Regions from separate parts of the Kitasatospora sp. NPDC058444 genome, predicted to be linked through region 1. Evidence: riboswitches for the same ligand, from Rfam matches in the RefSeq annotation. Region 1 holds a riboswitch; the other holds the start of a gene.
The links. A riboswitch is a leader RNA that binds a small molecule or an ion and turns the genes downstream of it on or off. The one in region 1 is predicted to bind cobalamin.
Positions count from the first base shown of each region.

Region 2: linked by a shared signal. The riboswitch ahead of ACFWP2_RS05250 (FecCD family ABC transporter permease) and the one ahead of ACFWP2_RS20785 (HoxN/HupN/NixA family nickel/cobalt transporter) in region 1 are both predicted to bind cobalamin.

Region 1 covers NZ_JBHXLL010000019.1:31,562-34,760, reverse strand. Annotated here, with positions in the region: gene rpmG (50S ribosomal protein L33) at 120-284, shown strand; gene ACFWP2_RS20785 (HoxN/HupN/NixA family nickel/cobalt transporter) at 382-1,500, opposite strand; cobalamin riboswitch at 1,531-1,744, opposite strand; gene ACFWP2_RS20780 (ArsR/SmtB family transcription factor) at 1,827-2,210, shown strand; gene ACFWP2_RS20775 (hypothetical protein) at 2,335-3,199, shown strand, end outside.
Region 2 covers NZ_JBHXLL010000003.1:155,279-158,477, forward strand. Annotated here, with positions in the region: gene sodX (nickel-type superoxide dismutase maturation protease) at 1-273, opposite strand, end outside; gene sodN (superoxide dismutase, Ni) at 452-847, shown strand; cobalamin riboswitch at 949-1,098, shown strand; gene ACFWP2_RS05250 (FecCD family ABC transporter permease) at 1,191-2,267, shown strand; gene ACFWP2_RS05255 (ABC transporter ATP-binding protein) at 2,264-3,148, shown strand.

The DNA.
Region 1 (3,199 bases):
CGACATCCGTTTCGGTGTACGGCCTCGATCCGACGCCGAGGCCCGACACCCCGGCCCCAGCCCGACACCCCAGCCCCCAGCCCCCAGCCCCCAGCCCCCAGCCCCCAGGAGGACGCCCGATGGCCCGCAGCGAACTTCGCCCGGTGATCAAGCTCCGCTCCACCGCCGGCACCGGCTCCACGTACGTGACCCGCAAGAACCGCCGCAACGACCCGGACCGGCTGGTCCTGCGCAAGTACGACCCGGCCGCCGGCCGGCACGTCGACTTCCGTGAGGAGCGCTGAACCCCGACCCGGGAGGACTCCTCCGCGGAGTCCCGGAGAACGGACGACGGCGCCTCCCCGAACCCCGGGGAGGCGCCGTTCGGCGCGTCGCGCGTGCTCAGGCCTGCTGGTCCGGCGTCCAGCGCTGCTCGACCCGGGCGAGCTTCCAGTAGCCGATCGCCACCGCCCAGACCACCACGAACAGCCCGGCGATGGCGTAGCCGACGTTGTCCAGCGAGATGTCGGCGATGAACCCGCTGACCGGGTCGGTCAGATCGAGCTTCTCGTGCAGCACCCCGACCAGCTCGATGGTGCCGATGACGAAGGCCACCGCGATCGACAGCCCGGTGATGGTCAGGTTGTAGTACACCTTGCGCACCGGGTTGGCGAAGGCCCACTGGTACGCGAAGTTCATGAACGTCCCGTCCAGGGTGTCGAACAGGCTCATCCCGGCCGCGAACAGCAGCGGCAGGCAGGCGATCGCGTACCAGGGCAGCCCGGAGGCCGCGCCCGAGCCGGCCATCACCATCAGGGTGACCTCGGTCGCGGTGTCGAAGCCCAGGCCCAGCACCATGCCCACCGGGAACATCTGCCCCGGCCGGGTGATCGAACGGGTCGCCCGGTTCAGCACCCGGGCCATGAAGCCGCGCGAGTCGAGGTGCGTCTCCAGCTCCTTCTCGTCGAACTGCCCGGCCCGCATCGAACGGAACACCTTGACGATGCCGAGCAGCGCGGCCAGGTTGAGCGCGCCGATCAGGTAGAGGAACACGCCGGAGGTGGTCGTCCCGATCACGCCGAGCCACTTGTGGGTGGCCGACTCGTCGTCCATCAGCGTGTTCGCCAGCTGGGCCCCGCCCGCCACCAGGGCGGCCATCAGCACCACCATCGAGGAATGCCCGAGGGCGAACCAGAAGCCCACCGAGACCGGCCGCTTGCCGTCCGCCATCAGCTTGCGGGTGGTGTTGTCGATCACCGCGATGTGGTCGGCGTCGAAGGCGTGCCGCATGCCGAGGGTGTACGCGGTGATACCCAGGCCCACCCCGAAGACCTGGGTACCGACCGCGTACTTCTCGGGTGCGACCAGGAAGATCAGCGTGCCGAAGGCCACCACGTGCATGGCCACGATCACGGCCATCAGCCCGGCCGTTCGGACGGTGTCCTCGCGCCGCCACTTGAAGCTGGGCAGCACGGAGGGGGCCGGCTTCGCCCCGGCGGCAACGGTTTCGGGCAGGGTCATCTGCGGATCACGCTCCAGCACCTCGTGGAAAACCTCGTGAGATGCCGTGGCCGGTCTCCTGGCTTACGGGACGCCCGCACCCGCCTTCCCAGGCGCGGGAGGCGCCCAGTGGCTCGATGGGTACGGACGACGCTCCTCCGCGGACGAAGGAACGACCCGATCACAGTGGCGAGGGCCGCTCCGGGCTGGGACCCCTGAGGGTCCGTCACCGGTCTTCCCGAGCACCACGGCGGGGAACACCGTAGGGGCCGCGCCCCGACCCGTGCAAGGCTGCGCACCTGCGCAGGTGTCCAGGATCACAGGCCGCCGCCTGCGAGAATGCCCCCATGCATCTCGTACCGGCCGACCGCGCGGGCCACCGCACCATCGACGGACACCGGGTCTGCGAGGCCATCGCCGCGATCGGCGACCCGGCCCACGTCCGGTCCTGGGCCGAGCGGTTCTCCCTGCTCGCCGACCCCGGCCGGCTCGCCCTGCTGCTCGCCCTCCACCGGGCCGGCCCGCTCGCCGTCTCCGACCTCGCGGTCGCCACCGGCATGCGCGACCCCGCCGTCTCCCAGGCCCTGCGGCTGCTCCGCACGGCGGGCGTGGTCACCGGCGACCGGGACGGACGGGTGGTGCGCTACCGGCTCGTGGACGAGGCCATGCGCCCCCTCCTCGACGAGTGCGCCGCCGCCGAACACCACGAGCCCACCGCGGCCACCGGCTGACCCGCCGACCCGCCGACCCGCCGACCCGCCGACCCGCGGCCACGGACCGACCCGCTGACCCCCCGATCCCCTGACCGGCACTCGGAACCGCGCCGCGAGCGGAGCGGATGAGTACGATCATGGTGTGCCGTCCCACCCCCACGCCTGGCCCGCCGACCGGTGGAACACCCGACCGGTCAGGGCCCGCGTGCTGGCGGTCGCCCGCACCCTCACCTCGGCCACCCGGGTCCTGGACGTCCTCACCCTGCTGAGCCCGGACGGCGTCGAGCGCTACTTCACCGTCAACCCCGGCTCCGCCTTCGCCGACCGCGCCCTGGACGAGTACCTGCACGGCCTGCCCGGCTTCACCGTGCTGGACTGGGAGGACGCCGTCCGCCGCCGCTTCGACCTGGCCGTCGCCTGCGCCGTCCACTCCTCCATGCACCGGCTGGACGCCCGCCTCGTCGTCCTCCCGCACGGCGCCGGCTACAACCGCCTGGTCACCGAGTCCACCGGCGACACGGTCAGCTCGGCCGGCCTGTCCCGCAACGAACTCACCCACCGCGGAAGGGTGTTCGTGGACGTCCTCGGGCTCTCCCACCCCGAACAGCTGGACCGGCTGCGGACCTCCTGCCCCGAGGCGCTGGACGTCGCCCGGGTGGTCGGCGACCCGTGCTTCGACCGGATGCTCGCCAGCCGGCGCTCCCGGGACGCCTACCGCACCGCGCTCGGCGCCGTCGACGGCCGACGGCTCGTCGTCGTCAGCTCCACCTGGAGCGAGCACTCCTTATTCGGCCGCCACCCCGACCTGCCCCAGCGGCTGGTCCGCCAACTGCCCGCCGACGAGTACACGGTGGCCGTCGTCCTGCACCCCAACGTGTGGAGCCGCCACGACCCCGAGGCACTGCTCGACGACGCCCGCCGGATGGGCCTGCGCCTGATCCCGCCCCACCAGGGCTGGCAGGCCGCGCTGGTCGCCGCCGACTGCGTGATCGGCGACCACGGCTCGG
Region 2 (3,199 bases), on a different contig from region 1:
GTCCACCGGCCGGTTGTCGGAGAGCAGCCACCAGCCCGTGGCCCGGCGCTCGGCGGCCCGCTTCACCACCAGCAGGTCCTGCTGGAAGGGGTGCCGGAAGACCACCACCGCGCCCGGCCGGATCGGCGCGCCGTAGCGGACCAGCAGCTGGTCGCCCTCGCGCAGGGTCGGGACCATCGACGGCCCCGCCACGTCGACCAGCCCGAACGGCAGCGCACCGCCCCGCTCGCGCCCCCCGGCTCCGGCGCCCTCCGGTCGCGTGCTCCGCGCCACGGCTCCTCCTCCCGCTCCGTCCGCCCCCCAGTCTGCCGTACGGACCGTCACCGGTCCGATGTCCGGATTACCCCGGTTCCTGGTCCGCCTTTTGCCCTAGGCCCACCGCCCGATCGCGAAACCGGAAGACCGGAAGGGTAATCTCGGGCGCGGGAAGACGATCTAAGGAAGGACTCCCATGTTCTCTCGTCTGTTTGCACCGCGCGCCACCGCCCACGCCCACTGCGACCTGCCCTGCGGCGTGTACGACCCGGCGCAGGCCAAGCTCGAGGCCGAGTCGGTCAAGGCCACCCAGGAGAAGTACCAGGCCAACGAGGACCCGCACTTCCGCGCCCGCGCCATCATCATCAAGGAGCAGCGCGCCGAGGCCGTCAAGCACCACATCTCGGTGCTGTGGAGCGACTACTTCAAGGCCCCGCACTTCGAGAAGTACCCGCAGCTGCACCAGCTGATCAACGACACCCTGAAGGCCGCCTCGGCCGCCAAGGCGTCCACCGACCCGGCCACCGGCCAGGCCCTGCTGGACCTGATCGCCGAGGTCGACAAGATCTTCTGGGAGACCAAGCAGGCCTGAGCCTGACGCGTCGCCACCCGACCGCCCCCGTCCGCACCGCCGGCCGGGGGCGGTCGCGCGTTCACGGCCCGCGGCCCGCCCCGCCCCGACCCCGGTAAGGGTTGCCTACCCTGAGTGGCTGTTATGCTGCCAGGGCGTCCGAGGGGGAAGTCCGGTGTGAATCCGGCGCTGACCCGCAACGGTGAGCACGGCCCGTACCACCCCGTACGGCCGCGCCAGCCCGATCGCCCTCGGCCGCCGAACTCCCGACAACTCGCCGTGGACTGCGAGGGGAACGGCGCCCCGCCACGCCCGCGGCCCGCGCCCGCCCCGGCGCACCCGCGGCCCGAGGCAAGGCGCACCCGTGACCCGCACCGTCGACCGCGCAGTCGGCCCGCCCGCTCGTCGCATACCCGTCGTCCCGCTCGCCGTCGGCCTCGGCGCCGCCCTGCTGCTGTCGCTGGTCTGCGGGGTCGCCCTCGGCTCCTCCGGGCTCGGCCTGCCCCGCGTCCTGCGGCTGCTGGGCGCCGGCCTGACGGGCGGCCGGCTGGACGCCGACGAGGCCTCCGCGTACGCGATCGTCTGGGAGATCCGGCTGCCGCGCACCGTGCTGGCCGCCGTGGTCGGCGCCGGGCTGGCCGCCTGCGGGGTCGCCGTCCAGGCCCTGGTGCGCAACCCGCTGGCCGACCCCTTCGTGCTCGGCATCTCCTCCGGCGCGGCCGTCGGCGCCAACGCCGTCCTGCTGTTCGGCGCCTTCGCCGCGCTCGGGGTGTGGGCGATCTCCGTCTCCGCCTTCGGCTCCGCCCTGGCCGCCATGACGCTCGTCTACCTCGCCGCCCGCACCGCGTACGGGCTCACCCCGCTGCGCCTGGTGCTCACCGGCACCGCCCTGTCCTACGGCTTCTCCGCCACCACCACCCTGATGGTCTTCGCCGCCGACCGCGGCGAGGCCGCCCGGGACGCCATGATGTGGCTGCTCGGCAGCCTCGGCGGCGCGACCTGGGGCTCGGTGCCGATCGCCGCCGTCACGGTGCTGGCCGGCCTCGTCCACCTGGCCTGCGCCGCCGGACGGCTGGACGCGCTCGCCATGGGCGACGAGACCTCCGCCTCGCTCGGCGTGGACCCGGGCCGGCTGCGCCGAGAGCTGTTCGTGGTGACCGCCGCCGTCACCGGCACCGTGGTCGCGGTCAGCGGGGCGATCGGCTTCGTCGGGCTGCTGGTGCCGCACGTGGCGCGGATGCTGGTCGGCGCCGGGCACCGCCGGGTGCTGGTGATCGCGCCGCTCGCCGGGGCGCTGCTGCTGGTCTGGGTGGACATCGCCTCGCGCACCCTGCTGGCGCCGGCCGAACTGCCCGTCGGGGTGTTCACCGCGGTGCTCGGTGTGCCCGCCTTCCTGCTGATGATGCGCCGCCGCGGCCAGTCCTTCGGAGGTGCCCGATGACCGACCCGACCGACCTGACCGACCCGACCGACCCGACCGATCTGACCGACCCGACCGGACCGACCGGACCGACCGGACCGACCGGACCGACCGGACCGGCCCCGGAGCGGGCCGAGGACCTCGCGGTCGACGCCGTCTCGGTGGAGCTGGCCGGCACCCGGCTGGTCCACGAGGTGAGCCTGGCGGCCGCCGCCGGTCAGGTGGTCGGCCTGATCGGCCCGAACGGCAGCGGCAAGTCGACCCTGCTGCGCTGCGTCTACCGGGTGCTCAGGCCGGCCGGCGGCGTGGTGCGGCTGGCCGGCGACGACCTGCACGCCCTCACCGCCCGCGACACCGCCCGCCGGGTGGCCGCGCTGACCCAGGAGCACTCCGCCGGGTTCGACTTCACCGTGGCCGAGGTGGTCGCCATGGGCCGGCTGCCGCACCGCCGCGGGTTCGGCGCCCCGTCCGCCGGGGACGAGGAGCGCTGCGCCGAGGCGCTGCGCAAGGTCCGGGCCGGGCACCTCGCCGAACGCGGCTTCCTGAGCCTGTCCGGGGGCGAGAAGCAGCGGGTGCTGTTCGCCCGCGCGCTGGTCCAGGAGCCGCGCCTGCTGGTGCTGGACGAACCCACCAACCACCTCGACATCGCCCACCAGTTGGAGGTGCTGGCGCTCGCCCGCGAGGCCGGACCGACGGTGCTCACCGCGCTGCACGACCTCAACCTGGCGGCCGGCCACTGCGACCTGCTCTACGTGCTGCGGGACGGCCGGATCGTCGCCTCCGGCCCGCCCCACGAGGTGCTCCGCCCCGCCCTGCTGGCCGAGGTGTTCGGCGTCCGCGCCACCCCGGTGCGGCACCCGGAGACCGGCGCCCTCCAGCTGCTGTTCGACCGGCTCCCCTGACCTCGAACGACCCCGACGACCCCGACGACCCCACTCGACCACGAACGACCT